2 regions of the Dyella sp. GSA-30 genome follow, and region 2 is predicted to be linked to the other one. Evidence: predicted binding sites of a transcription regulator. Region 2 holds the regulator's gene; the other holds the start of a gene.

Region 1 (17,076 bases), 2.3 Mb from region 2:
CGGCGTAGAGGATGGCCGGAATCGGAAGAGCAAAGTAGAGAAGGATCTTCGCCCAGGGCTGAAAGAGAATGGACGCGAACAGCACCGCGGACACGGCGCCTGAGGCCCCCAGGCTGCGATAGTTGGCGTTGCCGCGGTTGGACAGATAGGTCGGCAGAATCGAGACGATCAGCCCACCAAGATAGAACAGCGCAAAACCGAACGTACCCAACGTATGGGTGTAGTACTGCTCCATCACCCGGCCAAAAAAGAACAGCGTGAGCATGTTGACCAGCAGGTGGCCGAAATCGGCGTGGAGAACGCCGTATGTCACCAGGCGGTAGTACTCGCGCTGGCGCGTGATCGCGGGCGGCCACAGGATCAACTCGTTCATCAGGCGGCTGTTGTTGAACGCCATGAACGACACCACGCAGGTGATGGCGATAATGATCAGGGTGACCGGCATGCGGATTTCCATAACGTTTGGACGAAAGGCGGCATATTGACGAGCCTGCCTGCGCTTGTCGACACCTGCCCTGTCTGCGTCCGGCCGCGCTTCGTTGCACTGCCACAAAAGGCGCCGGAGGACTATCATTCGGCGCTTTAGTGCGGCCGGTTGCCGCCACGACTCCCTTCATGTCACCCATTCGTTACCTGCATCTGGACGTCTTTGCCGCCACCCTGGGCGGCGGCAATCATCTTGGCGTCATTACCGATGCCCGCGGCTGGAACGATGCGCAAATGCAGCGCTTCGCCCGCTGGACCAACCTGGTCGAAACCACGTTCCTGTTGCCGCCCAGCCAGCCCGATGCGAGCTATCGCGTGCGCATCTTCACGCCGCACAAGGAAATCCCTTTCGCCGGCCATCCCAGCATCGGCAGCGCACATGCCGTACTGGAAAGCGGCCTGGCCAAGCCGGTCGACGGCGTGCTGTGGCAGGACTGTCTGGCCGGCGTACTGCCGATCCGCGTCGAAGGCGAAGGTCCTGCACGACAGTTACTGTTGAAATCACCGCGCGCCAAAGTGGTCTCGCAAGGCGTCGATGCGCATCCATTGCTTGCCGGCGCGCTGTCCGGCATCGGCATGGGCAAGTTGCCGCCGGCCTTCGTCGAAGGTGGCCGCCACTGGTGGGTGGCCGAGTGTGCGGACGAGGCCAGCCTGCGCGCCTGGCAACCCGACTACGCCGCCATCGGCGAACTGGCCAAAGCCACCGACAGCCTGGGTATCTGCGTGTTCGCACGCAGCAACCATCCCGATTATCAACTCGTGGTGCGGGCACTACCCGCAGGCGTGGGCATCGTCGAAGACCCCGCTTCCGGCGCCGCCAATGGCCTGATCGGTGCCTATATCGCTCATGCCGAGCCCGATGGTCCGCTCGCACAGGGCTATACCGTCAGCCAGGGCCGCGAGATCGGCTACAACGCGCAGTTGCTGGTGCGTATCGACGGCGCCATCTGGGTCGGCGGCAAGACCAATACCATCATCGATGGCCATGTGCACTGGAACGGCGCCGAGTGAGCCAAGCGCCGCAAATCTGGGTCGATGCCGATGCCTGCCCGGTCGCGATCAAGGAAACTCTGTTTCGCGCCGCCGAGCGCGAGCAGGTTAACGTCACGCTGGTGGCTAACCAGTGGCTGCGTACGCCGCCGTCACGCTTCGTGCGTGCCGTACAGGTGCCCTCAGGCCTGGATGTCGCCGACAACGAGATCGTGCAGCGCCTGAGCGCGCAGGACCTGGTGGTCACCCAGGATATTCCACTGGCCGCGGCGGTAATCGAGAAAGGCGCGCTGGCGATGCATCCGCGCGGCGAGCTCTACACGACCGAAACCATCGCGCAACGGCTGTCGATGCGTAATTTCATGGATGAGTTGCGCGGCGCGGGTGTGGACACCGGTGGGCCGGCGGCGTTTCACGCGCGGGACAAGCAGGCGTTTGCCAATCAGCTCGATGCGTGGCTTATGCGTCGGCGAAAGATGCTGGGTTAAGCGCACGACACGCCTTGAAAAGCCTCAGTTTCTCCTATCGTCATCCCGGCGCAGGCCGGGACCCAGTGGGCTCAGTTTCCGGTTTTCGCAGCAGAGCAGATTCTCATTTGCTCTCGCGACAACCGATCGCAAAGCCACTGGGTTCCGGCCTGCGCCGGAATGACGAGTAGAAAGGTTTTTCGGGGTTCCACCGTCGCGACCGCAACACCAAAGTCCCGTCAATCGCCCAGATTCGCCCGCCGCGCGGCCACCAGCGACAACGAAGCCAGATCCAGGTCTTCGTCGCCCTGCGCCAACGCTTCGAGTAAGCTGTCGCGCAGCAAGCTGGCAAACGGCAATGGCACGTGTCTGGAGGTGCCCGCCTCCAAAGCCAGGCCGATATCCTTCGACGCCAGCGGCAGAGCGAAACCGGCCGGCTTGAAACGCTGCTCGACGATCGACTTGCCGTACCCCTGATACACCGGAGACGCAAACAGCGTGCTGGTCATGATCTCGAGAAAATCGCCCGCGCTGACACCATGCGCGCGCGTCAGCGCGGATGCTTCAGCCATGCTTTCCACTGCCGTCACCAGCATGAAGTTGCCGGCGATCTTGACGATGTTCGCACGCTCGGGCTCCTCGCCCAGCGGCCAGATTTTCGCCCCCATCGCCTCAAGCAGCGGCTGCACTTTTTGTACCGCCGACACCTTGCCTGCCGCGAGAATATTGAGCTTGCCCGCCGCGGCCACGTCCGGCCGACCAAAGACCGGCGCGGAGACATAGCCCAGATTGCGCTTGGCATGTTCCTCGACCAGCACCCTGGCCAGTTCCACCGAGATGGTGGCGTGATTGACGTGCACGGTGCCGGGATCCATCCCATCGAGCAGGCCACTGTCGAGGATTACCTCGCGTACGGCCTTGTCGTTGGCCAGCATGCTATGTAGCACTTCGCCCTGCGCGGCCCGATCGGCCGTGGCGGCAGCTTTCGCACCCAGCGATACCAGCGGCGCCGTCGCGGCCTCGGAACGATTCCATACGGTGACCGTGTGGCCCGCCTTGACCAGGTTGCTCGCCATCGCGGCGCCCATCGCACCCAGGCCGATAAATCCGACTTTCATAGACACACCTTTCGATGGATAGATTGGCAGTGAAGCATGGGGTTCGTTTACGCAAAGCAAAGGGCATGTGGCGACACCAGCACGAAAAGCGTCAAACCACCTCGCCGGCAGCCTGCCCCGATGCCCACGCCCACTGGAAGTTGTAGCCACCCAGCCAGCCGGTGACATCGACCACTTCACCAATGAAGAAAAGCCCGGGAACGAGCTTCGATTGCATCGTGCTGGAAGAAATGCCGTCCGTATCGACGCCTCCCAGGGTGACCTCGGCGGTGCGATAGCCTTCGGTGCCGCTGGCGGTGATCGGCCAGTCGTGCAATTGCTGGCCCAGGCCGCGCAGCTCATGCTCCTGCCATTGACGCATCGGCCGGTTGCCCAGCCAGCGCTCGCACAAGCGCTGTGCAAGGCGCTTGGGCAACAGGTCGGCGAGCACGTTCTTCAATTCAGCCGCGGGCCGCTCGGCACGTTGCGCGATCAGCCAATCGCCGACATCCGTATCCGGCGACAGATCGATACGCAAATCGTCGCCGGGTTGCCAATACGAGGAAATCTGCAGGATCGACGGGCCGCTGATCCCGCGATGGGTAAACAGCATGCCGGCACGAAAGCCCTGCTTGCCAACCCGCGCCTCGACCTGCGGCAAGGCGACACCGGCCAGATCCTGGTAGTGCTCCTGATGCTTGCCGCTCAAGGTCAAGGGCACGAGGCCGGCGCGCGTGGGCAGCACCGCATGGCCAAACAAGCGTGCCAGTTCATAACCAAAACCGCTGGCGCCCATGCTCGGGATCGAAAGGCCACCAGAGGCAATAACCAGTGAATCCGCGTGCACTTCGCCACGGGCGGTTTTCACCGCAAAACCCTCTTCATCGCGGCGCACCCGCTCCACGCCACAGCTGGTTTCGATCCGCACGCCGGCCGCAGCGCATTCATCCAGCAACATGCGCAGGATCTGCTTGGACGAATCGTCGCAAAACAGCTGACCCAGCTCTTTCTCGTGATAGGCGATGCGGTGTTTTTCGACCAGCGCGATAAAGTCGTACGGGGTATAGCGCGCCAGCGCCGACTTGGCGAAATGCGGGTTGGTGCACAGGTATTGTGCAGGCGTTACGCCCAGGTTGGTGAAATTGCAGCGCCCGCCGCCGGACATCAGGATCTTCTTGCCGACCTTGTTGGCATGGTCCACCACCAGCACGCTGCGGCCGCGGTAACCCGCCACCATGGCGCACATCAGGCCGGCCGCTCCCCCGCCAATGATCAACACATCCACTTTCACTGAAATACCGCCATCGAGATCGCCATGGCCGACGATTATCCGCTACCTTCGCGCCTATCGCTTACACTGACACTTTGCATCGTAAAGGACTCGCCGCCATGCCCTCATTTGACGTCATCTCCGAAGTCGACAAGCACGAACTGACCAATGCCGTCGACCAGGCCAATCGCGAGTTGTCCACCCGCTTCGACTTCAAGGGCAGCGACGCCAAGTTCGAGCTGGACAAGTTCGTCATTACCCAGACCGCGCCAAGCGAGTTCCAGCTCCAGCAGATGCTGGATATCCTGCGTGCACGCCTGAGCAGCCGCAAGATCGATATCCGCGCGCTGGAAGTCGAGGACCCGGAAACCAACCTCGCCGGCTCCCGCCAGAAAATCACCGTCAAGCAGGGTATCGAGCAGCCGATCGCCAAGAAGCTCGTTGCCGCGCTGAAAGAAGCCAAGCTGAAGGTCGAAGCGCAGATCAACGGCGACAAGCTGCGCGTTACCGGCAAGAAACGCGACGACCTGCAATTGGCGATGGCGCTATTGCGCAAGACGGACGTGGAACTGCCGCTGCAGTTCGACAACTTCCGCGATTGACAAGAGGTAAGACGGCAAGCGCCGCTTGTTGTGAGGAGTAAGAAAAATAGACGAGAAGCATGCTCTCTCTATTTTCTCACTCCTCCGAGGCCGCCTGCGGCCGAACTCACCACTCGCTCACGCCTGCCCGGCCACCACGTTCACCGTCAACGCAATAATGAACACGTTGAAGAAGAACGCGATCACGCTATGTAGCAAAGCGACCCGGCGCATATAGCGGCTGGTGATCTGTACATCGGAGACCTGGAAGGTCATGCCGATAACGATGGCGAAATAGGCGAAATCCCAGTAGTCGGGCTGCGGGGTTTCCGGAAATTGCAGGCCTTCGTGCTTCTTGCCGAAGTTGCCGTAATAACCGTGCGCATAGTGCATCGCGAACATGGTGTTCATAAACAGCCACGACAGCACCACGCTGGCCGACGAGAGCACGATCGAGCCGGCGCCGCCGTCCTTGGACGAATGCAGTTCCGTGCCCAGCGCCACCATCACCACTCCAGTCAGGACGATACCGCTCCACAGAAAACCCCAGCGACCACTGTCCTGGGCTTTTGCCTGCGATCGCATCTGATCGGGACTGGCCTTGTTGAACAACCAGGCCACCATGCTCAGGAAGGCCAACGCACCGACGTCGAAGCCGAGTAGCAGCGCAAGCGTCAGGCGCACGCCGGAGAGATAAAGCAGCGTGCTTATGACGACGAAAATCAGTGCAGACGTCATCATGCGCGGTCGCGCACGCATGGCATGGAAGGGACGCCAGCGCCACTTGGGTTTTGCATGCGTGTTCATGCTGGCCTCCTTGTCATCCGAAGGCCGTGTTCGATCGATCGTGACTTGTTCAAGCGCACCGCCCTCTACCCGCCTCCATGGCGGATTACGTGCGCATCATAACGATCACGCGCGCAGATCGGCATATTCCGGATGGCGCTGCATCCAGGCTTGTGCGTAAGAACATGCGGGCACCACTTTCCAGCCTTCCTTGCGCGCGGTATCCATCGCCTCGCGGGTCAGTTCGGCGGCAATACCGCGACCACCCACAGCTTCGGGCACCACGGTGTGCGTCACCGTCATGACGTGCTGATCGAGTAAATAGTCGAGCACGCAAGCGACGCCTTCCACGCGCGCCTCGAAACGATGCCGGGCGCGGTCATGCCGGATTTCGGGGGACATGAGGAACTCCTTTTCGCAGATCGGGAATCAAGCATAGGCCGGAGCGATGGGAATCCCATGTGAAAGATTATCCATTGACGACCTTGCGCCGGGTTTGTAAGCGCCGTGCACGTACCGCCTCGGCAAGATGATCGAGCAGTTGCACGGATTGCTCCCAGTCCAGACAGCCATCGGTGATGCTCTGACCATAGGTCAACGGCTTGCCCGGCAGCAACGCTTGCTGGCCGCCCACCAGATGGCTTTCGACCATCACACCGATGATCCGCTGTTCTCCGGCTTCCAGCTGACTCGCAATGTCCTCGGCAACAGCTGGCTGGTTCTCCGGGCGCTTGGCGCTGTTGGCATGGCTGGCATCGATCATCAGGCGCGGCGCAAGCCCGGCTTTTTCCATGGCCATGCAGGCCGCCTGCACGCTGTCGGCATCGTAGTTCGGCACATGGCCGCCGCGCAGGATCAGATGACAGTCTTCGTTACCGCTGGTGGCGGCGATGGCGACATTGCCCTCCTTGGTCACGGCGAGAAAATGATGCGGTTGCGAAGCGGCCTGAACCGCATCCACGGCAATCTTGACGTTGCCATCGGTGCCGTTCTTGAAACCGACCGGACAAGAAAGCCCCGACGCCAGTTCGCGATGCACCTGGCTCTCGGTTGTGCGCGCACCGATCGCGCCCCAGGCGACCAGGTCCGCGGTGTACTGCGGCGTAATCATGTCGAGAAATTCGCAGCCCGCCGGCAAACCCAGATCGTTGATGTCGTGCAGCACGCTGCGCGCGAGGCGCAATCCCTTATCGATGCGAAAGCTGCCATCGAGATCGGGATCGTTGATCAGCCCCTTCCAGCCCACCGTGGTGCGCGGCTTTTCGAAATACACCCGCATGACGATCTCCAGCGCATCGCCATGCCGCTCTCGTTGAAGCCGGAGCCGCTGTGCATATTCGAGCGCGGCCTGCGGATCGTGGATCGAACAGGGGCCGATCACCACCGCGAGACGATCGTCGTCACCGGCGAGGATACGGTGGAGTGCCTGGCGCGCATCGCTCACCGTGGCGGCGGCGCGTTCGCTCAAGGGATATTCGCCCATCACCTGCTCGGGCGTGCTCAGGGGCTGGATGCTGCGAATGCGTAAATCGTCGGTATGGCTGCTCATGGGAAACGTCCTTGGTGGGGTTCCGGTGGCGGCCAATAAAAAACCGCCAGTGGAGGCTGGCGGTTCGGTCTGGGATTCTTGTTTGATCTCGTTACGACGATCGCGCCCATGCCTCCGCCTGTGGCTTCGGATAGCCGTAAAACCAGAAATACAGGGCGGTGGTGTGGGAGGTCATGGGCCGTAGTGATAGCACAACTATGGGCTTGTGCAAAGCACCATCACGCCGGCTGAGCAATCAGCGGCGCCCGGCGCCGGATCCCGATCGCCAGCAACGAGGCCACGATGCCGAAAGCGCCTGCGATAACGAACGATTCCAGATAGTTACCCTGCTGCACGCGCATGAAGCCGGCGAAGAATGCCGCACTGGCCGCCCCCACCTGATGCCCCGCGGCGACCCAGCCAAATACCACCGGTGCATCCTGATCGCCGAACGCTTCGGCGGCCAGCTTCAGGGTCGGCGGCACGGTGGCAATCCAGTCCAGGCCATAGAACACGCCAAACAAAGCCAGGCTGTGCAGCGAGAAATCCGAATACGGCAGCCAGATCAGCGACAACCCGCGCAAGCCGTAATAGACAAACAGCAATTTGCGCGGATCGAAGCGATCGGTCAGCCAACCCGATAGCGTGGTGCCGATCAGATCGCAAAAACCCATCATCGCCAGCAGACCCGCGGCGCGGACTTCGGGAATGCCGTGATCGCCGCACATCGCGATGAAATGCGTGCCGATCAAACCATTGGTCGTGAAACCGCAGATAAAAAACGTGCCGAACAGGAACCAGAAGGTCCGATGACGCGATGCTTTCGCCAACGTACCCAGCGCAATTGCCAGCAAGTTGCGTCGCGGCGGCTCCTGTACAACGGTGCCGGGTTCCGCGCCATAAGGCACCAGCCCCGCATCGGCCGGCCGCTCCGGCAGCAACCACCACACCAGCGGCACCAATACCGCGCAAGCGATCGACACCGTCCATACCACCGGCTGCCAGCCACCATGCGCGGCGATCGCCGCCAGCGCAGGCAGGAACGCCAGCGTGCCCGTTGCCGTGCTCGCGGTGAGCAAGCCCAGCATCAGGCCACGATGCTTGACGAACCAGCGATTGACGACGGTTGCGCCCAGTACGATTGCGACGCAACCCGAACCGATGCCGGAAAACACGCCCCAGCTAAGCAGCAGATGCCAGGGTTGGGTCATCCAGTTGCTCGCCGCGATCGACAAGGCCATCAATGTCAGCGCAGCCATCAGCGTGTGGCGGATACCCACCGCCTGCATCAACGCCGCGGCAAACGGACCGACCAGGCCATAGAGAAAAATGCCCACCGCCGCCGCCAGCGAAATGCTGTCGCGACTCCAGCCGAACGCCTGACCCAAGGGCAGTATCAGCACGCCCGGCGCGGCACGCACACCGGCGGCAGCCAGCAGCGCCAAAAAGATCACACCAGCCACGACGAAAGCGTAGCACTGGCCCCAGGGACGTTTCCGGACTATAGTCATGTTACCGATCGGTACGTGGTTTCGGCGCATCATACGTACCGATCGGTAACATCGTCAACCTGTCGCGCATATGGCTATCAAACAGACACCCAAGACCCCTGCCCCCGAACCGACCAAGCTCCGCGCTGCCGACCGTATCCGGCAGACCGCGCAGGAGCTGTTCTATCGCGAGGGCATCCGTGCTGTCGGTGTCGATGAGATCGTCACCCGTGCAGGTGTTACCAAGCCCAGCCTGTATCGCAGCTACGCGTCCAAGGACGAGCTTGCCGCCGAATATCTGCGCGACTATGAAGTGGCCTTCTGGGCGCGCTTCGATAGCGAGAAAGATCGGCATCCCGACGATGTGCGTGCGCAACTGCTCGGCTATATGCAGGGACTGGCGCAGCGCGCATCTAAGCGCGACTACCGCGGTTGCGGGCTCACCAATGCGGCGATCGAGTATCCGCAGACCGATCATCCGGCGCGCAAGGTCGCACAAGAACACAAGCGCAAATTGCGCGCGCGGCTGGTGCAGATGTGCAAGGCGATGCAGGCACGCCAACCGGAGTTGCTGGCCGATGGCCTGCTGCTATTGCTCGAGGGAACCTATGCTTCCGGGCAGACGTTTGGCGAGCACGGGCCCGCTGCCTCATTGGTCGAGGTAGCTCAAACCCTGATCCGATCGCAGGTCGACTGACTCAGGCTTTGCGCTGGTCGAGCCAGACGCCAAGCCCCTGCGCATTCAATTCCACGTCCATGCCGAGCAGGACAAGCAGTTCGTCACGCGAACCTTGCCAGCCGTGCAGATGTGCGCGTTCGAGATAGAGGCGCGCCAGCGCATCCTTCATGGCCTCTTGGCGTTCCGGCGCCTCGTTGAGACTTTGCGCGATGGCCACCATGGCGTCGATCAGTTCGCGCAGATCTTCGGCAAGCTTGGATACCGTTTCGACCCGACCGTAATGCGTCAGGTACATCGCCTCGGGTTTGAGCGCGAGCAATCGGTCGATCGATGCATGTAGCGCAACCGGGTCGAACTGCACCGGCGTCGTGGTCGGCAGGATAAACGGGCCCGCTGCCGTATCCAGCTCGCGATAGGAAAGCCCGAACGTATCGCCGGTAAAGCAGACACGCGCGCGTTCGTCATAGATGGCTTGATGATGCTTGGCGTGCCCGGGAGTTTCCAGGCACAGCAGTGGCCTTCCCTGCAAATCCACCACATACCCATCCGCCGATTCGATCACCCGCTCAGCCGGCACCGGCCGCAAACGACCGTACTCGCGCTGCATGGTCTCCTCGCCATAAACCGCGCTGGCGCCGGCCCACAGCATGGAAGGATCGATCATGTGCCGCGCGCCACGCGGATGCGCCACCAGTTGCGCATTGGGCAACTTCGCCATCAGCTCGCCCGCGCCGCCAGCGTGATCCAGATGCACATGGGTCAGGATCAACCAGTCGACATGCTCAGGCTGCAAACCCGCGTTATCCAGCGCGGCGAGCATGCGCGGCACCGAATAATTCGTGCCGCAATCGATAAAGGCGCCGTGACCGTTCTCGACGATGAGATACGCAGCATCGAAGTGTGGACGGAAAAAGCCGGTGTCGATGGTATGGATGCCGTGGGGATGCATCGGCGGGGCTCGATTTTGGGGAACTGGAGGATAACAAGGAGAATGTGAGCTTGGGATTTATTTGGTTTTTTTCCGTGCTTTATCTGCTGCGAATGTAGCGAGAGTCGATGCGCCGGGCGTTGTGGTTCTGAGGACTAAAAGCCCCCCTCACCCCAGCCCTCTCCCCCGGCAGAGCCAGGGGAGAGGGAGCAAAACCACGTGATGCTGAAGACTTGTCTCAGTGCGCCCCCTCTCCCCTGGCTCTGCCGGGGGAGAGGGCTGGGGTGAGGGGTGGGTGCTTCCGAAAGCCTGCCCGACTCCCACTCTCAACGCGCTCCTCACCCACGCCATCTCAAGGCATCAATTGTCCAATCAGCGAATCGGACGTACTTCCCATATGTTCGTGGTGCATTTCCGCGGACATGACACGGTTTCGTCCCGCACGTTTTGCCGCATAAAGCGCAATATCCGCACGCCGCAGAATCGCCTCGGTTTCGTTGTCTTCCGGCTGCGATACGGTCACGCCGATCGAAACCGTCAAGGATTGAACCTCGCCTTCGATCCACAGCTGCGCGTTTTCGACCGCAAGCCGAATCCGCTCGCCCAGTACCAGCGCCTCACCCAGACTGGCATCAGGAGAGAGCACCACAAACTCTTCGCCGCCGACGCGACCGATCACATCGCGTCGGCCCAGACTCGCGCGAATACTATCGACCAGCGTGAGCAGCACCTTGTCGCCACCGTCATGGCCGAATCGATCGTTGATGCGCTTGAAGTGATCCGCATCCAGCATCAGTGCAGCAAACGGCCGACCGGTCTGTCGTGACCGATCGAGCAGACTGCTGGCTTTCTCGGCCAATGCGAGGCGGTTGTTGACGCCGGTCAACGGATCGATGCGCGCGACGCGTTTCAAGTCCGCCTGCATCGCTTCGTTGTACATCAACAGAAACCCGATACTGGTAAACGTCGGCTGCATCGCGGTGAGCATCATGTAGATCGTGTTGACCAGCGTGCGATCCAACAGGCCACCCGGCGGCGCCCGGCCAAACAGCAGATCGACGATACGCCAAGCAAGCAAGCCGGCAGATATCGCCAGCACGCCAAGCATGACGCGCTCTGCGTTGGAGCCTCGTTTACGCAGGCAATGACGCAACGGCTTGATCAGAAAGGTTACGTCGACCGCGATGGGCAACGACGCCCACAGCACGCGCACGCGATAGTTGGGCTCCACCATCGCGTACCAGACGATGATCAGCCAGCATACGGCGCTGACAAGCAATACGATGCTCTGTCGCGACGGCGCGCCGAGCAGCATGCGCAATGCACGTACCGTGAGCGCATACGACAGCAAGACCAGCCCATTGGCCAGCACGATGGACCACCAGTCGCCGAGTACGCCACGCAGGCCTAACAACCACCAGCCAGCGGCCTCGAACAGCAGCGCCCAGCCGCGTATGCGCAGGCTCGCCTTGGCGACCCCGGCATAGCTGCGCGTGGCGACCAGCAGCACGATCGCCAGCAAACCGGCTTGTAGCGCGCCCAGTACTGCAATGGACGCCAGGTCGATGGCCATAGGCTCCGTAGGTTCACCTCACGAGCCCCATAACCTAGCGGACCCTTACTATGCTATCGGCTGCATGCGCAGTAACTTGAGGGCCCTTTGGTCGCAAACAACGGCCAGCTTGCTGATTTGTGATGGGCTTTGGACTACTCCAGCACCCGCCACAGGCTCTAAGATCGGCCAACAGTCGGCTACGAGGCAGCGCAGGACACACGGATGGCAAAACTGATTCCAAGCCGTAATAGCTGCCTTTCGCGCATGACCGCCGGCGAGAAGCGTCTCTCCGAGCGCCTGGAGCAGAAGCTCGAGGACGACTATCTGCTCTGGTATGACGTGCCGATCGGGCTCAAGCAGCGCCGACCGGACTTCGTCGTGTTTCACCCGCGCCGTGGCCTGCTGGTGCTGGAAATCAAGGACTGGAAGCCCGATACCATCCGCCACGCCGACACTACCCAGTTCACCCTGGTGACCGACCGCGGCATGGTCAAGGAGACCAACCCGCTGCTGCAGGCGCGCGCGTACGCACTGGAAATCGGCGTGGTCCTGGAGCGCGACCCCGCGCTGCGCCATCCGCCCGGCCATCGGCATGCCGGCAAGCTGATCATGCCCTGGGCCTATGGCGTGGTGCTGGCCAACGTCAGCCGCAAGCAGTTCGACGAGGCCCAACTGGGCGACGTGTTGCCGTCCCATCTGGTGCTCTGCCGCGACGAAATCTACGAGACGGCGGATATCGAGACGTTTCAGGAACAGCTGTGGGCGATGTTTCCCCAGGTCTTTCCTTGCGCGCTGACCTTGCCGCAGATCGACCGCATCCGCTGGCACCTTTTCCCCGAGTTGCGCGTGGAGCTGGGCGAAGGCCAGTTCGGTCTGTTCGCCAACGGCACCTCCAACAGCACCAAACCGGTCGAGATTCCTGACTTGATCAAGGTGATGGATGCTCAGCAGGAACAGCTGGCGCGCTCGATCGGCGACGAGCACCGCATCATTCATGGCGTTGCCGGCTCGGGCAAGACGATGATCCTGGGCTATCGCGCGATCCACCTGGCGCGTTCCCTGTCCAAACCGATCCTCGTCCTTTGCTACAACAAGACGCTTGCCGCACGGCTCGATCAGCTGATGGGCGAGCGCGGCCTGAGCGACAAGGTGCAGGTCTACAACTTCCACAAATGGTGCCGAAAGATGCTGGTGGCCTACCACGTGGAACTGCCGCCCAAGCACGACGATTTCGAAGGCATGGTCGAGCGCGTGATGGCCGGTGTCGAGCGCGGGCAGATTCCGCGCTTTCAGTACGGTGCCGTGCTGATCGACGAAGGGCACGACTTCGAACCGGACTGGTATCGCCTGATCGTGCAGATGGTCGACCCGGATACCAACTCGTTGCTGGTGCTCTACGACGACGCGCAGAACATCTATGGCAAGACGGATCGCCCCAAGTTCACCTGGAAGAGCGTTGGCGTGCAGGCGCAGGGCCGCACGACCATCTTGCGCATCAACTATCGCAACACGATGGAAATCCTGTCGGTCGCGCGGCGCTTCGCCAACGAGTTGCTCGACGAGCATGACGATGACGACGACGGTGTACCGCTGATCGAACCGCAAAGCGCCGGGCGGCGCGGCGCCATACCCGAGTTGATCCGTGTCGAACACGCCGCCGATCAGCTCGGCGCGATCATCGACTGCCTGCGCGATGAGCACGCACAAGGCCGCCGCTACTCGGACATGGCGGTGATCTTTCGCAATCTGTGGGAAGGCGAAAAGTTGCACGAGGCCCTGGACCGCGCGGGCATTCCCAGCCGGCTGGCTGACCGCAACGGCAAGAGCGCGCTGTTCGTCGTCGACGATACGGTCAAGCTGATCACCATGCATTCCAGCAAAGGTCTGGAGTTTCCCATGGTCATCATTCCCGGCCTGGGGTCGCTGCCCAAGCCTGGCAAGGATGAAGCCGAGGAAGCGCGTTTGCTGTATGTCGCCATGACGCGTGCTACCGAGCGACTGGTGTTGATACACCATGAAGATTCGATATTCAGCGCACGCATCCGTTCGTCGATCAACGATGTGCAAGGGCAATTGGCGCAACACGCGCTCGGACATGAAAAGGTGTTGTCCTAACGACAGCTCGCTTGCATGCCAGCGGTGACAGGATCAAAGTGAGCGACGCAGTAAGGTCCCGTTTCACTTTTCATTCACGGGAGTTATTCGATGAAACGCCTTGCTTGGTTAGTGTCCGCCGTACTTGCTTTCGCGCTTCCCGCGTGGGCGCAGGCCGCCGAAGGTATCGTCGTCGCGAACGTCAATCTGCGTGCCGGCCCGGATATCGGTTATCCGTCCATCAACATCGTTCCGGCCGGCGTCCGTGTCGATATCCAGGGATGCATACAGGGTTACGAATGGTGCGATGTCATCGTGGGCCCGGACCGCGGCTGGATCGCAGCGGGCTACCTGCAATACCTGTATCAGAATCAGACCGTCTACGTACAAGACTACGGCCCGCGCATCGGCTTGCCGATCGTGAGCTTCGTGATCGGTACGTATTGGGGCAACTACTACGCCAACCGCCCCTTCTATCGTCAGCGCGATTACTGGTATCGCCGCCCTTACGTGCATCGCCCGCCGCCGCGGCCACCGATACATCGCCCACCGCCGCGTCCGCATCCCGGCTGGGGTGGCGGACATCGCCCGCCGGGGAATGGTCATCGACCGCCAGGCAATGGTCAGCGGCCACCACCGGGCAACGGTCATCGGCCGCCGCCGGGCAATGGCGGCAATCGACCGCCACCTGGTAATGGTCAGCGGCCACCACCCGGTGGGGACCATCGACCTCCCGGTGGTGGTGGAAACCGGCCTTCGCCCGGAGGCGGCAATCGTCCACCGCAGAATGGTGGCAGGCCACCCGGCGGTGGCAATGGAAATCGTCCTCCGCAAGGCGGCAACCGCCCGCGGCCCGAAGCCAAGCCCGCCGGTCAATAAATCTCATGACAAACGCCGCGACTATCGCGGCGTTTGTCATTTACCCCACGGCCACCAGCCTTGTCCTGTCTGCGCGTAGCGATCGGCGGCGCGTTCAAATCGGTTGCGTACGCTTACGCCGCCGCATAGCAAGTACATCGGCAGGAATAGCGGGCCGAGTGCGAGATATTGATATACGTGAGCGCGTTCGTGATCGGCCAGCGAGATTTCTGGCTCGAATCCCATTCCCGCGCGATGGGCGTAGGTGTGACAGGGGCTGTCCAGTTCGTTGCCTGTGTAGAGGATGACGTTACCGAGTGTGAGGGCGCCTCCCGGGCCCCAGGGTAAATGTCTGAAGACCAGGGCGAGTTCTTTACTGCGCCATTGGACGTCCGCGCCGAACAGGAAAGCAATGCAGCCGATGAGGATGCCGAGCATCGTGTTGGGTGATGTCCACATCATGCCCAGGGTGATGGCTGTTTTGCGTGCGGGGCTCATGTGGGGATTTTATCTGCGCGGACGAAGGGAGACTGTTATTTCTCCTACTTCGTCATTCCGGCGTAGGCCGGAAGCGCTTTACAACAGCGAAGCTGGTCACCCAGTGGCGTCAGTGTTTGGTTCTTGCCTGGGTGTTCGGGCGACCTGGCCGCTTACGCAGCGGGCGTTTCACTCGCCTGCCGGCGAGCGAGTCACTTTCTCTTTGCTGGCCCACGCTTGCGCGTAGCGCATGCGAACGGCGAAGCCGGCCCGGAGGGCGGAGGACCTTTAGGTCCGGAGTAAAGAGAAAGTAACCCAAGAGAAATGGCCTGTGGATCAAGGGCTCTGAGCAGCATTGAGGGATAAGACCGTTCATGCCGCCTACTCGAAACGACAGGGGACGCTTCCTGCGCTTCTGAGGTACGCCGAATTGGTGCGCGAGGCGTCGCGGCGCTGAGGACTTAAAGCGTTTGCCCTCTCACCCTCGCCTACCCCTTTCGTCATTCCGGCGCAGGCCGGAGGCGCTTTTCAACAGCGAAGCTGGTCATCCATACCTCAGGGTTTCCGCTTGCGACATGTTGTCTGACGAGCGAAAGACTGAGGAATAGATTCCGGCCTGCGCCGGAATGACGACTAGGGGAGATGGAGCGCGGTTGGGGGTTGAGCTTCGCTCTTGGCAAGCGATGCGCAGCGAGCGGTCAGCTCTTCGGGCCCCTCGGGAGCCGAGTGAGGTTTGGACGATCAGGCCCCGAAGGGGAACTCGGCAGGGACGCCGAGTCCTTTTCGACAGGACAGGGACGTTCCCGGATCAAGTCCGGGACAGGCTCTGTCGAAAAGCCCGGCCAAGCCTCAGGGTCGCGCAGCGACGGCGGACTAGGGGTGTCCTTTCTTTGGTTAGCTTTCTTTACTCCGGGCCTTGCGGCCCTCCGCCCTTCGGGCCGGCTAACGCCGTTCGCACTGCGTGCGTGGATAAGCAAAGAAAGTAACTCGGCGACCGGCAAGTCGGCGAAACACGCCGAAGGCGACTTTCTAGCCTAAGCGCAGAACCAGAGCGACAGACGCTCTCGCGACAACCTACCACCGAAGCCACTGGATCCCCGCCTTCGCGGGGATGACGAGGTTTGGAAGAATGGGGGGAACCATGCTGGCCTATGCAGGAATGACGAGAACGAGAAGTCAGCTAACCACCAGACCATCACTTCTTCGGCGGCACCAGATGCAACCGCGGCGACGTCCGCGCCTGCGGCGACAGCATCCGCTCGATCTCGGCAGGCACCACCGGCCGCGAATACAAATAACCCTGCGCCTCCAGACACCCTGCACGCAACAGGAAATCGTGCTGCTCCTGCGTCTCGATGCCCTCGGCGATCGTCCCCATCCCCAGGCTCTTGGCGATCGCAAGAATCGCCTCGACGATCGCCACGTCATTGCCCTCGCCCGGCAGCCCGGTAACGAAAGAGCGATCGATTTTCAGGTATTCGATCGATGCCAGCTTCAGATAGGCCAACGACGAATACCCCGTACCGAAATCGTCGATCGCAATACCGATACCCAGCGACCGCAAGGTGCGCATGGTGTGCTCGGTTTCTTCGCTCTGTCGGAGAATGGTGCTTTCGGTAATTTCGATCAGCAGGCGCGCGGCCGTAATGCCACTGGCATGCAATGCCTGTCGGGCCGCTTCGGCAAACGAAGCATGGCCAAAAGAGCCGGCCGATACGTTGAAGGCAATGCGAATCGGCGGCAGACGTTGCTGCTCCCACGCGCGGATCTGGTTGCACACCGCCTGCATC
Region 2 (12,513 bases):
CGCCTACTCGAATCGTCAGGGGACACTTCTGGCGCTTCTGAGGTGCGCCGGATTGGTGTGCGAGGCGTCGTGGCGGTGAGGACTTAAAGCACCCCCTCACCCTAACCCTCTCCCCCGGCGGAGCCAGGGGAGAGGGGACTGACTGAGGCGAGCCTCTGTGTTGCGCACTTGCGCCACCTGCTCCCTCTCCCCTGGCTTTGCCGGGGGCGAGGGCTGGGGTGAGGGGGCCGGGTGCTCGCGGGAACATCACCAAAGTGCAGCTTTGCTCTCGACAAGCGATGCGCAGCGAGCGGTCAGCTCTTCGGGCCCCCTCGGGAGCCGAGTGAGGTTTGGACGATCAGGCCCCGAAGGGGGCATCGACAGGACGTCGATGCCTTTAGGACGGGACACGGATGTCCCGTCCTAAAGCCCGGCCAAACCTCACGGTCCGCAGGACGGCGGACTAGGGGTGTCCTTTCTTTGGTTAGCTTTCTTTACTCCGGGCCTTACGGCCCTCCGCCCTTCGGGCCGGCTAACGCCGTTCGCACTGCGTGCGTGGACAAGCAAAGAAAGTAACTCGGCGACCGGCAGGTCGGCGAAACACGCCAAAGGCGACTTTCTAGCCTAAACGCAGAACCAGAGCGATGCGCGCTCTCGCGACAACCAACCACCGAAGCCACTGGGTCCCCGCCTACGCGGGGATGACGAACAGGTGGGGGACCGGGCAAAACGTGCCGGGTCAAAGCACCCTCACGCCACACCATGCATCCGCCGAACCAACTCCGCCTCATCCCGCGACAACCCACACCGCAAAACCAACTCATCCACACCCACACCCTCGCGCGCCAACTGCTGCGCCAAGGCATACGTCTGTGGCGAAGCGGCTGGAACAGGCATATGCGCTCCATGACGCTCAAGATGTCGCTCGACGGATTCAAGGCGGCGTTCCAAACGACCGAGCATCATCACCAGCATCGAAGTCGGAACATCCGTGCCCGATGCGGAAAGACACTGCGCCAACTGGATGCGCAATCGCAACTGCTGACGCCACACCCAATAAAGCAACATCCCCTGTGCCGTCACCAACAAGATCAGCGCGATCAGGCCAATCTCAATACCCATACTCAATCCCCGTGCGCCGCCCCCTGCGGCAAACGGCATAGTTTGCGCACATCCAGCAGCGCAACGAAACCCTGTTTCCAGGGAACGACGCCACGGACGGGGTCGTCGGTGCGTTGGGCGCGGCCCGATGGCGGGGCGGCCATGTCCGCTTCGTTCAAGGACAGCAGCTCGTCGACGGCGTCGACACGCACACCGACCTGATGGGATTCATGCGTCAACACCACGATGCGCGCCTGCGCAAGCGTGGTGGTCGAGGTATCCAGCCCCAGGCGCAGGCGACCGTCCAGGACTGGGACGATCTGGCCACGCAACTGCCGGATGCCAAGCAGATCCGAGGCCGATCCAGGCACGGGCGTAACGGCGCCGTCGCGCACGATTTCGCTGACCTGAGCCGACGGCGCGGCATAGGACTGACCAGCGAGGAAGAACACCAGCCACTGGGATGGAGTCTGTGCAACTTGGGCCACGGCGTTCATGCTTATCCTTTGTTCTCCAGCTCCGGCGTTTGCAGCGCACTGATCGTCGCGGCGGCCGGGGCAGGTGCTGTGTCCTGGCCAGGGTTCACCGTGATCAGGCTCGGCAACGCAGGCAATGTGGCGGGTGCGGCCGCCGGCGTCGTGGAATCGGCCGGCTTCGGCGAAGACGGTGCATCGGCGATCGGGTGGTCCGCATCGCTGTAGAACCGACTCGGTGCGTTGCCGTCGCTCAATACGACGACCAGTACACGACGATTGCGGTTGCGGCCTTCTTCGCTAGTGTTATCGGCGGCCGGGCGAAACTGGCCCCAGCCGATGATTCCCAGGCGGCCGGGATCGACGCCCTTGTCGGCGAACAGGCGCGCCACGCTCGCTGCGCGTGCCGCGGACAGCTCCCAGTTGGACGGATACAAGGCCGTGTTGATCGGCTTGTCGTCGGTATAGCCCTCGACGCGCAGCGGATTGGGGAACGGCGAGAGGATCGCGCCGATCCGGCTCAGTACATCATCGGCGGAACTCGAAAGCTTGGCCACGCCGCTGGGAAACAGGATATCGGTGCGTATCTCGATCTCGAGATAGCTCTCCGTGCGACGCATGGTGATCAGGCTCTTGTCGATCAACGGCTGCAGCGCGTGCTGCACCTCGCCCTGAATCTGTTCGAGGTTGTGCTGTTGCGCTCCGCCGGTGCGCTGCACGGTCGGCTGTTCGCCCTTTCCGGGTGTGGGCTGACGACGCAGCGGCAGTTCGATACGGCGTGCCGACGATGTGGCCGTCGACGATGCACCGGCATCGGGCACCGGCGCCAGTACGGACGGCGTGCGGCTCGGGGTCGCTTCCAGTCGCTTGCTGTTGCCGTTGAAGGCTTCGATGATCGACTGAGACAGCACGCGGTACTTGCCCTCGTTTACCGCGGACATGGCATACATGACCACGAAGAACGCAAGCAGCAACGTAATCAGGTCGCCGTACGGAATCGCCCAGCGTTCGTGATTGACGTGCTCTTCGTGACGACGGCGTCTCATTGCAGATAACCCTGCAACTTGCTTTCGATCTGGCGTGGGTTATCACCCTGCGCGATCGATACCAGGCCTTCGATCACGATCTCGCGCATTTCGCTTTGCTTGTGCACCAGCCCTTTCAGACGCGCCGCCATCGGCAGCATCAGCAGGTTGGCCAGGCCGATGCCATAGATGGTGGCAACGAACGCGGCGGCAATGCCATGGCCGAGCTTGCTCGGGTCGGCCAGGTTCTGCATCACCGCCATCAGGCCCATCACCGCGCCGATGATGCCGAGCGTCGGCGAATACGTCCCCGCGTTTTCGAACACCTTGCTGGCATCCAGGTCGATCTGTTCGCGCGTGCCCAGCTCGACTTCCAGCACGCCGCGAATCGCTTCGGGTTCGCTGCCATCGACCAGCAACTGCAGGCCCTTGCGCACAAAGCTGTCCTGCTCGGCGTTGATCTGCGGCTCAAGACCCAGCAGCCCCTGGCGACGCGACAGCTCGCTCCAGCCGACGATGCGACTGATCAGATCGGCCGGTTGATGACGCGGCGGCTTGTAGACCATGGGCAGCATGCCACCGGCGCGCTTGAGCACCTTGCCTGGCGTCTGCACCAGCAAGGCGGCGATGGTGCCGAGGAATACGATCACGAAAGCAGCCGGATTCCACAGTGCCTCGAGCGTCGATCCCTTGAGGATCGTACCGATCGCGATCACCGCGAAGGCGAGGATGGTTCCGATGATGCTGACCAGATCCATGACTTAAGCCGTTTCCTTCAAAGCGGTTGAAAGCAGTGCGCCGCCCTCGTCGGCCAGACCGGCCAGATCGAGCACCAGTGCCAGCCGTCCGTCGCCGGTCACGGTCGCACCGGCAATACCGGGCGTGTCGGCGAACAAGGGACCAAGCGGTTTGACCATGACGTCTTCGCGACCGATCACCGCGTGCACCAGGCAGCCGATGCGTTGATGACCGATGTGCACCACCACGACCTGGCGTGGCGGCGCAGCGCCGTGCGCACGTGCCCATGCGGACAGATCGCCCAACGGCAACGCACGGCCGCGATGTGCGGCGACACGACGCCCATCCAGCCATTGATCCTGGCCTGCGGAAAGTTCGAATACTTCACTGACGTTGCTCAACGGCAGCGCAAACAGACGGTCACCCACGCCGACCATCAGCACGCGCTGGATCGCCAGCGTCAGCGGCACGGCCAGTTCCAGCTCACTGCCCTGGCCGAGCTTGGAGCGCACCTGCAAGGTGCCGCCGAGCTCGATGATGCGTGTCTTCACCACGTCCATGCCGACGCCGCGGCCGGAGATGTCCGAAACCGTCGCTGCCGTGCTGAAGCCGGGGCGGAAGATCAATTCCAGCGATTCGACTTCGCTCAGGCGCGCGGCCTGATCTTCGTCGATAACGCCCTTCTCCACCGCCTTGGTCCGCAACACCTGCGGATTCATACCGCGGCCGTCGTCGGAAACGATGATGACGATCCGCTCGCCACGCTGGCTGGCCGAAAGCCGCACACGCCCCTTGCGCGGCTTGCCGGCGCGTTCGCGATCCTCTGGCATTTCCAGGCCGTGATCGACCGCATTACGCAACAAATGCACGAGCGGATCGGCGAGTGCTTCGACCAGGCCACGATCGAGATCGGTGTCTTCGCCCTCGGTCACCAGCTCGATCTCTTTGCCGAGCTGACGCGCGAGATCGCGCACGATGCGTGGGAAGCGTTGAAACAGGCGCCCTACCGGCTGCATGCGCATGCCCAGTACCGCGCCTTGCAAATCATCGGCGACACGATCGAGATCGCCCGCCGCCACTTCCAGAGTTTCGTCGCCGCTGCGCGAGGCAAGGCTCAGCAGGCGGTTACGTACCAGCACGAGTTCGCCGGCGCGATTGACCAGATCGTCGAGACGACCGGTATCGACACGCACGGTTTGCTCGGCCTGTACCGGAGCACGCGCAGGCGATTTCGGTGTGGGCTCAGCGACCGGCGGTGCTGCAACAGCCACCGGAGGCGGTGCCACTGCCGTGGGTGCCGCGCCCTTGCCATGCAGGCTGTCGAGCAGTGCCTCGAATTCATCGTCGCTGATTGCGGTCGATGCGGCGGGCGCGGGCGCAGGCGCCCCCGGTGCACCATTGCGGCCGTACAAACTATCCAGCAACGCCTCGAACTCGCTGTCGTCGATCGCGCCGCCTTCTTCCGTCAGTGCGGGCATCGGCGCTGCAACCGGCGCGGGTGCGGGCGCATGCGCTACGCCGCTTTGCAGGCGACGCAACAGGCTGGCAGCCGGCGCCGGCAAGGTGTCGCCTGAGCTCATCGCATCCATCTGCACGTTGAGCAGATCGAGCGCTTCGAGCAAGGCATCCATCTGCGCCGAGTCGAGCACCACTACGCCGTTGCGCGCTTCGTTGAGCAGATCCTCGGCCTGATGGCACAACTGCACCATCGGGTCGATAGCCAGGAAGCCGGCGCCGCCCTTGACGGTGTGAAACGCGCGAAAGACCGCATTGAGCAGTTCGGCATCGCGCGGCGACGCTTCCAGCTCAACCAGCTGTTCGCTCAAGCGTTGCAGCAACTCCCTGGCTTCGACCAGGAAGTCATCGCGCAGCTCATCGTCCAAGGGTGAAGACATCCGCTTGAGTTCCTTTAGAAACCGAATTCGCTAAGCAGACGATCAGCCTCGTCCTGGCTGTTGACCTTGGCCGCTGCAGCAGGCGCTTCGCCACCAGCCAATGCACCGGTGAGGCGAACCAGTTCCAGCAGGGACGATTCCACGCTACCGATAAAATGCGCGACCTTCTTGATGCGCTGACCGGAAAGATCCTGCCAGGACTGCGCTAGCACCATGTCGTTCAGACCATCGCGACTCGCGGCGGCAAATTCACGCGCCTGACGCGCCAGCACGGCACCGGCTTCGTTCTCGTCGCTCCACGCGAGGATTTCGATCGCGTTGGCTTCCAGCGCTTCGGCCTGCGGACGCATGCGTTCGGCGAAATCGAGGCTGCGATGCGCGGCCTGCGAACTCATTTCCAGTACATCGAGCAGGTTCTTGCGCGCATCGGCGACGCTATCGGGTACGCCTTCCAATGCCAGGTCGCTGCCGAGGCGGCGTACCGCTTCGTGCAGGTCGCGCGCCAGCAGGCCCAAGGCGCGGAACAGATGCTGTTCACGCTGGCGTGCCAGCGCATCGAGCGCCAGTTCGAAATCGGCGCGGTCGGCACTGTTGAGCAGCTGCTGCAGCTCGGTCGGCAAGGCGGTCTCGGAAAGTAGCAACGAAGAGGTGCTCATGCGGTGGCTCCTTGCGCGGCGAGCCGCTCGAAGATTTTGTCGAGTTTTTCTTTCAGCGTGGCCGCGGTGAACGGCTTGACGATGTAGCCGTTCACGCCAGCCTGCGCGGCGGCGATGATCTGGTCGCGGTTGTTTTCCGCCGTCACCATCAGCACCGGCATGCCCTTCAACGAGGGCTCGGCGCGGATCGCGCGCAACAGGTCGATGCCGGTCATGTTGGGCATGTTCCAGTCGGTCACGACCAGGTCGAACGGCATCTCGCGCAGCATCGTCATGGCGTTATTGCCATCTTCGGCCTCCTGGATCAGCGGGTTGGAGAAACCCAGCTCGACCAGCAGGTTGCGCACGATGCGCCGCATGGTGGAAAAGTCGTCGACCACCAGGATTTTCATGTTCTTGTCCAACGGGAGGGCTCCGGCTTGTAGGTTGGGAACGGGGAATAAGGAACAGGGAACGGAAAAGAAGGTTGCGGATAGCTGGAGGTCAGCGGCGGCGCTCGACCCTCCCCGCTCCCCGTTCCCCATTTCCGGCGCCATCGCGCCAACCGGACATCCGTGCCCGTAACCGCACCAGCGCCTGGCCGTGGATCTGGCACACGCGCGATTCAGTAACGCCGAGCACGGCGCCGATTTCTTTCAGGTTCAATTCCTGTTCGTAGTACAGCGACATCACCAGCTGCTCGCGTTCGGGCAGGCCGGAGATCGAGTCGATCAGGGCCTCGCGCATGCCTTCCTGTTCGACGCGATCCTGCGGCTCCAGGCCATCCTGATCGACCACGTCCAGCGCAGCGCCGCCTTCGTCGTCATCCGGCGCGGTGAGGCTGAGCAGACGCGCGCTGGTCGCGTCGGCGAGAATCTGGTGGTACTCCTGCGCGGTGATGCCCATGCGCCGGATCACCTCGGCATCGATGGCATCAGCGCCGGTTTCGTTTTCGATCTGACGCACCACTTCGGTGACTTCGCGCAACTTGCGATGTACCGAGCGCGGCGTCCAGTCGGTCTTGCGCAACTCGTCGAGCATGGCGCCGCGGATGCGGATGCCGGCATAGGTCTCGAAGCTGGCCGAGCGATCGGTGGCGTAATTACGTGCGGCCTCGAGCAGGCCGATCATGCCCGCCTGCACCAGATCGTCCACGTCCACGCTCGACGGCAAACGCCCCATCAGGTGATAGGCGATACGCCGCACCAGAGGCGCGTGCTGACGCACCATGTCTTCGGTGCTCTCGCGTTGCAGTTGCAGATATTCGGAAGCCACGCTCATCTCGCCCACCCATCCCCTGCCAGGCTTGGCTCCAACGCCGCCTGACCACCAAAGAAGGCAATCCGGTCGTGGTTGGGGTACTCGGGTTCACCCCATGTATCGACCGCACCTGCCAATTGCTTGAATCCCTGTGCCGACCGGCTGCCCGGGGCGGCATCGACCACCGCGCACTGGCGCCGGATCGCCCGGCGCAGGTACTCGTCGTGCGGGATCATCCCCATGAAGTCGAGCGCGACGTCGAGGAACCGGTCGCTGACCCGAGAAAGCTTTTCATACAAGTGCTTAGCCTCGCCGGCATGGCGCACCATATTGGCCACCACGCGGTAGCGGCGTACCCCGAAGTCGCGGCTGAGCACCTTGATCAGGGCGTAGGCATCGGTCAGCGAGGCCGGCTCGTCACAGACCACCAGGATGACGTCGTCGGCCGCGGCCGCGAACATGGCCACGCTGTCGGAGACGCCCGCGGCGGTATCGACCAGCAGGTATTGGGGCGGGCGCACCAGTTCGTCGAAGGCGCGGATCACCGCCGCATGCTCGCCATTGCTCAGCTGGGCCAGGCGCCGCGCGCCCGAACCGGCCGGAATGATCTTCAGGCCATGCGGCGCAGTCACCGCCAGCTCGTCCAGCGTGCAGCTGCCGTCGAGCAGGTGACCGATATGCCGCGACGGCGTCAGGCCGAGCAGCACGTCGACATTGGCCAGGCCCATGTCCGCGTCGAGCAGCATGGTCTCGTGCCCAGCCATCGACAGCGCCATGCCCAGATTCACCGCGACGGTGGATTTGCCCACGCCGCCCTTGCCGCCGGCAATCGTGATCGCGCGAGTGCGCGGCCGCGGCACTGTCGAACTCAAACCCATCGCCTGATCTCCACGCAGATGTTCGCTGGCGTGCGCGTCGCGCGCACGCAGTGCCGCAAGGGCAGGAAACATCTGCCGCAATCCCCACGCCTGATTCATCGCTAAGGTTCCCATGGGGTTCAAGCGCTCGCCAGGCTGAGGCCGAAACGATCGGCCATGGTGGTGTCTTCGGTAGTGCCGCTGGATTTCAGCGCCTGCGCGGCACGGCAGACCAGTGCGCGCGCATCGGCGGCGGCAATGTCTTCAGGCACGCGCTGACCGTCGGTCACGTAGTCGAGCGGCAGGTGATGACGGATCAGCGTGGACAAGGCGCCACCAAGATTCGGTGTCTCGTCCAGCTTGGTCAGAATGCATGCCTGCGGCTTCAGCGGCAGGTAGGCGCGAATGGTGGCGTCCAGAGCCTGTGCCTGCGTGTTGGCGGCCATCGCCACGCACACGCGCACGTCGCCTACGTCGTGCAGCAGCTCCATCTGCTGCTGCAGACGCGGATCGTTACCCGCCACACCGGCGGTGTCGACCAGCACGGCCTGGCGACCGCGCAATGAAGTAAGTACCTGGCGCAGGCTGACCGCGTCATGCGCGGGGAATACGCGCACGCCGAGCAGGCGACCGTAGTGTTCGAGTTGCGCGGCGGCACCGATGCGATAGTTGTCGGTACTGATCAGTGCGACCTGGCCGGCGCCATGACGCAGGACGGCGCGCGCAGCCAGTTTGGCGATGGTGGTGGTCTTGCCGACGCCGGTCGGGCCGACCAGTGCGATCACGCCACCGGTCGCCGCCAGATCGCGGCCACTCACCGCAAGGCTGCGGCTCAGTACGCCCAACGGCAGGTAGCGCGCCTGTTCGGCACTGATCTGATCGGGGAGTTCATCGATCAACTTGCGCGCGACATCGGCTTCGATACCGAGCCGGGTCAGATCGCGCAGGATGCGCGCGCGCAGCGGATGGCGGCGCTCCATATCGTTCCAGGCCAGACTCGACAGCTGCGTTTCGAGCATCGAACGCAAGTCGCCCAGTTCGGCACGCATCCGGGCGCTGTCCTGCGCGGCGCGTTCGAGCATGGATTGAATCGGTGCCGGCTCGACGCGCGGTGTGGGCTGCGCTTGTGCGACAGTTTCATAGGACTGCTGCGGCTCGGGACGCGCAACACGTTCCTGCGCCACGCTGATATCGCGCAACGCTGGCTGGCCGCGAGGCGCATCGTCGACCTCGGCGTGTGCGGATGCCGTCGCCGCCGGCTGCGTCACCGGTGCAGCCGGTGCATGAGCGGCTGCGATCGCCTGCTTGGCGCGCGTCAGCAACGGCGTGCGCTCGGGCTTCGGCGGCGTGGGCGCAACCACCGGCGCCTCCGGCCTGGCACCCGGCAACGGCGCACCGTGCCGCGCGGCTTCGCGCACCAGGGCTTCGTCGTAATCGACTGCCGCGATGATCTCGATGCCGTCATCAAGTCGACGCGTCGACAGAATCACCGCATCCGGCCCCTGCTCTTCGCGGACTTCGCGCATCGCCTGGCGCATGTCGGAGGCGACGAAACGTTTGATCTTCATGCTTACGCGCTCCGCGCTTGGAGGTGGGAGATGGGTAGCGGGAGCGCGACAACCGATGCGCCGCGCGAGCCTGCAAGCTGCTCGATACGTTTCATGCATGCGCCCCCATTACCCATCTCCCATCTCCGCTCTAGAGGTTATCGACCCAGCGCCTGCACCAACCGAACCCGTCGGTTGTCAGGCACCTCGTTGTAAGCCAGTACGTGCAGGTTCTGTGCCACGTGGCGAGTGAAGCGCGCGAGCCATGGACGCAGCTGCGGCGGCACCAGCAGAACCGCTGGTTCACCGCTCTGATCCTGGCGTCGCGCGGCCTCGGCGACGCTCTGCTGGAGGCGGTCGGCCAGGCCCGGTTCGACCGCGGCGCCCGCCGCACCGGCGTTGCCGAGCGATCCGAGCAGGATCTGCTCCAGTTCCGGCGCCAGCGTGATGACGGGAATTTCGGTACCCAGGCCGGCGATCTCCTGAACGATCTGGCGACCCAGCGCGACACGCACGGCGGCGGTCAGCGTGCCGGGATCCTGACTCTGGCTGGCGTGCTCCGCCAAGGATTCGACGATGCTGCGCATATTGCGGATCGGCACCCGCTCGGCGAGCAGGTTCTGCAGCACCTTGACCACCACGCCGAGCGACAGGCGCTTGGGCACCAGGTCCTCGACCAGCTTCGGTGCGTTGGCCGCCAGGCGGTCCAGCAACTGTTGCACGTCCTGGTGGCTGAGCAGCTCGTGCGCATGGCCCTGCAGGATGTGTGAGAGATGCGTAGCGATCACGGTGGCCGGGTCGACCACGGTATAACCCAGGCTCTGTGCGTGATCGCGCTGCCCGGTTTCGATCCACACCGCTTCCAGGCCGAACGCCGGGTCCTGCGTGGCGATGCCTTGCAGGGTGCCGTGCACACGGCCCGGATTGATCGCCAGCAGGCGCTCGTTGTAAACCTCCGCCTCGCCCATCGGCACGCCCATCAGGGTGACGCGATACGCGTTGGGGCCGAGGTCGAGGTTGTCGCGGATATGCACCGCCGGCACCAGGAAACCCAGCTCCTGCGACAGCTTGCGGCGTACCGACTTGATCCGCCCCATCAGCTCGCCGCCCTGCGCCTTGTCGACCAGCGGGATCAGCCGGTAACCGACCTCCAGGCCGACCGGATCGACACTGGCGACATCGTCCCAGCCCAGCTCCAGCTTTTCGCCAGGCACCGGTGCCGGCAAGGCATCGACCGGCGTCGCGGCGAGACGCTCTTCGGCTTCGTGCTTGCGCTTGATCATCAACCACGCCGCGCCGCCGCAGGTGCCGCCGAGCAACAGAAAAGCAACGTTGGGCATGCCGGGAATCAAGCCCATGACGCAGAGCACCGCGCCGGCGACAGCCAGGGCACGCGGTTGGCCGAAGACCTGGCCGACCAGCTGCTTGCCCATGTCTTCGGAACGCGACACGCGCGTCACGATGATCGCGGTGGCGATCGACAACATCAGCGAAGGCACCTGAGCCACCAGGCCGTCACCGATAGTCAGCAAGGTATAGGTACGTGCCGCTTCGCCGGCCGAAAGGCCGTGCTGCATCACGCCGACGAAAAAGCCGCCGACGATATTGATCAACAGAATCAGGATACCGGCGGTAGCGTCGCCGCGAACGAACTTCGAGGCACCGTCCATCGAGCCGTAGAAGTCCGCTTCCTCGCGCACTTCCTGGCGGCGTTCACGCGCCTGTTCCTGCGTCAACAAGCCGGCATTGAGGTCGGCGTCGATCGCCATCTGCTTGCCGGGCATCGAATCGAGGGTAAAACGCGCGGTCACTTCGGACACGCGCGTGGCGCCCTTGGTGATGACCACGAAGTTGATGATGGTCAGGATCGCGAACACCACCAGACCGACGGCGAAATTGCCGCCGATGACGAACTCGCCGAACGCCTCGATCACCTTGCCGGCGGCGCCGGGGCCGTCATGGCCGTGCAGCAACACCACGCGGGTAGAGGCGATATTCAGCGCCAGGCGCAGCAGGGTCGCCATCAGCACCACGGTGGGAAACGCGGCGAATTCCAGCGGTCGCATCACGTAGATCACCGCCAGCAGGATCACCAGCGACAGTGCGATGTTGAAGCTGAAGAGCATGTCCAGGATGAAGGGCGGCAGCGGCAACATCATCATCGCCAGCATCGCCAGCATGATGATCGGCGCGCCGGCGCCCCTGCGTGTTGCTTGCTTCAGTGTATCGAGTGCACCAACGGCGGCCATCTGTCATCCGTCAATCAATTGTCGCGATAAGGGCCCATCAGGTCCGGATCGACCTCGGGTCTTGGCGGCTCGGGCGGCGTCATGCCGTGTGTAACTGCCTGTTTCACCTGATATACGTAGGCCAGCACCTGGGCGACGGCTACGTACAGGGAAGCAGGCACTTCCCGTCCGATATCGGTAGTCGCATACAAGGCGCGTGCCAACGGCGGCGCCTCGACCAACGGGATGCGATGACTGGCCGCAACAAGGCGGATCTGCTGCGCCAGAACGTCGACACCCTTGGCAATGACCTTGGGTGCACGCATGCGACCGTCGTCGTATTGCAGGGCGACGGCAAAGTGCGTCGGGTTGACGATGACCACGTCGGCCTTGGGCAACTCCTGCATCATGCGGCGACGGGACATCTGCTGCTGCACCTGGCGGATACGCCCTTTCAACTCCGGGCTGCCGTCGGACTCCTTGTGTTCATCGCGCAGTTCCTGCTTGGTCATGCGCTGGCGGCGGGTGTAATCGAAACGCTGCCAGATCGCATCGACACCGCCGATCAGGCCCAGCATCACGCCGAAGATCAATCCAGCGCGACCGAGCAACCCCAGTGACTGGGCAATACCGGCACCCACCACGCCACGGCCGGTCTCCATGATCTCTGGCTGCCAGCTGTGAATCAGGATCAGCAAAGCACCACCGATCATCAGCAACTTGAGCAACGACTTGCCCAGCTCGACCAGGCCGCGCATCGCGAAGATCTTGCCCA

The links. The regulator FliA, encoded in region 2, starts transcription of late flagellar genes. The targets are predictions, from matches to a motif close to TAAAGTTTNNCNNNCNNNGGCCGATAA.
Region 1: the regulator FliA is predicted to act here: its motif matches at 11,929-11,955, upstream of QMG46_RS11825 (GGDEF domain-containing protein).

What each region holds. Positions count from the first base shown of each region.
Region 1 is NZ_AP027042.1:2,679,130-2,696,205, reverse strand. It holds gene QMG46_RS11885 (rhomboid family intramembrane serine protease) at 1-445, opposite strand, end outside; gene QMG46_RS11880 (PhzF family protein) at 616-1,497, shown strand; gene QMG46_RS11875 (YaiI/YqxD family protein) at 1,494-1,964, shown strand; gene QMG46_RS11870 (NAD(P)-dependent oxidoreductase) at 2,183-3,061, opposite strand; gene QMG46_RS11865 (BaiN/RdsA family NAD(P)/FAD-dependent oxidoreductase) at 3,153-4,331, opposite strand; gene QMG46_RS11860 (YajQ family cyclic di-GMP-binding protein) at 4,430-4,912, shown strand; gene QMG46_RS11855 (DUF1345 domain-containing protein) at 5,030-5,698, opposite strand; gene QMG46_RS11850 (GNAT family N-acetyltransferase) at 5,804-6,079, opposite strand; gene QMG46_RS11845 (3-deoxy-7-phosphoheptulonate synthase) at 6,147-7,226, opposite strand; gene QMG46_RS11840 (MFS transporter) at 7,445-8,716, opposite strand; gene QMG46_RS11835 (TetR/AcrR family transcriptional regulator) at 8,787-9,392, shown strand; gene QMG46_RS11830 (MBL fold metallo-hydrolase) at 9,394-10,323, opposite strand; gene QMG46_RS11825 (GGDEF domain-containing protein) at 10,655-11,875, opposite strand; gene QMG46_RS11820 (3'-5' exonuclease) at 12,080-13,972, shown strand; gene QMG46_RS11815 (SH3 domain-containing protein) at 14,063-14,830, shown strand; gene QMG46_RS11810 (hypothetical protein) at 14,867-15,307, opposite strand; gene QMG46_RS11805 (putative bifunctional diguanylate cyclase/phosphodiesterase) at 16,482-17,076, opposite strand, start outside.
Region 2 is NZ_AP027042.1:4,986,455-4,998,967, forward strand. It holds gene QMG46_RS21485 (DUF2802 domain-containing protein) at 730-1,101, opposite strand; gene QMG46_RS21490 (chemotaxis protein CheW) at 1,104-1,577, opposite strand; gene motD (flagellar motor protein MotD) at 1,580-2,599, opposite strand; gene QMG46_RS21500 (flagellar motor protein) at 2,596-3,336, opposite strand; gene QMG46_RS21505 (chemotaxis protein CheA) at 3,340-5,211, opposite strand; gene QMG46_RS21510 (protein phosphatase CheZ) at 5,226-5,867, opposite strand; gene cheY (chemotaxis response regulator CheY) at 5,864-6,271, opposite strand; gene QMG46_RS21520 (RNA polymerase sigma factor FliA) at 6,351-7,127, opposite strand; gene QMG46_RS21525 (MinD/ParA family protein) at 7,124-8,056, opposite strand; gene flhF (flagellar biosynthesis GTPase FlhF) at 8,104-9,531, opposite strand; gene flhA (flagellar biosynthesis protein FlhA) at 9,669-11,759, opposite strand; gene flhB (flagellar biosynthesis protein FlhB) at 11,774-12,513, opposite strand, start outside.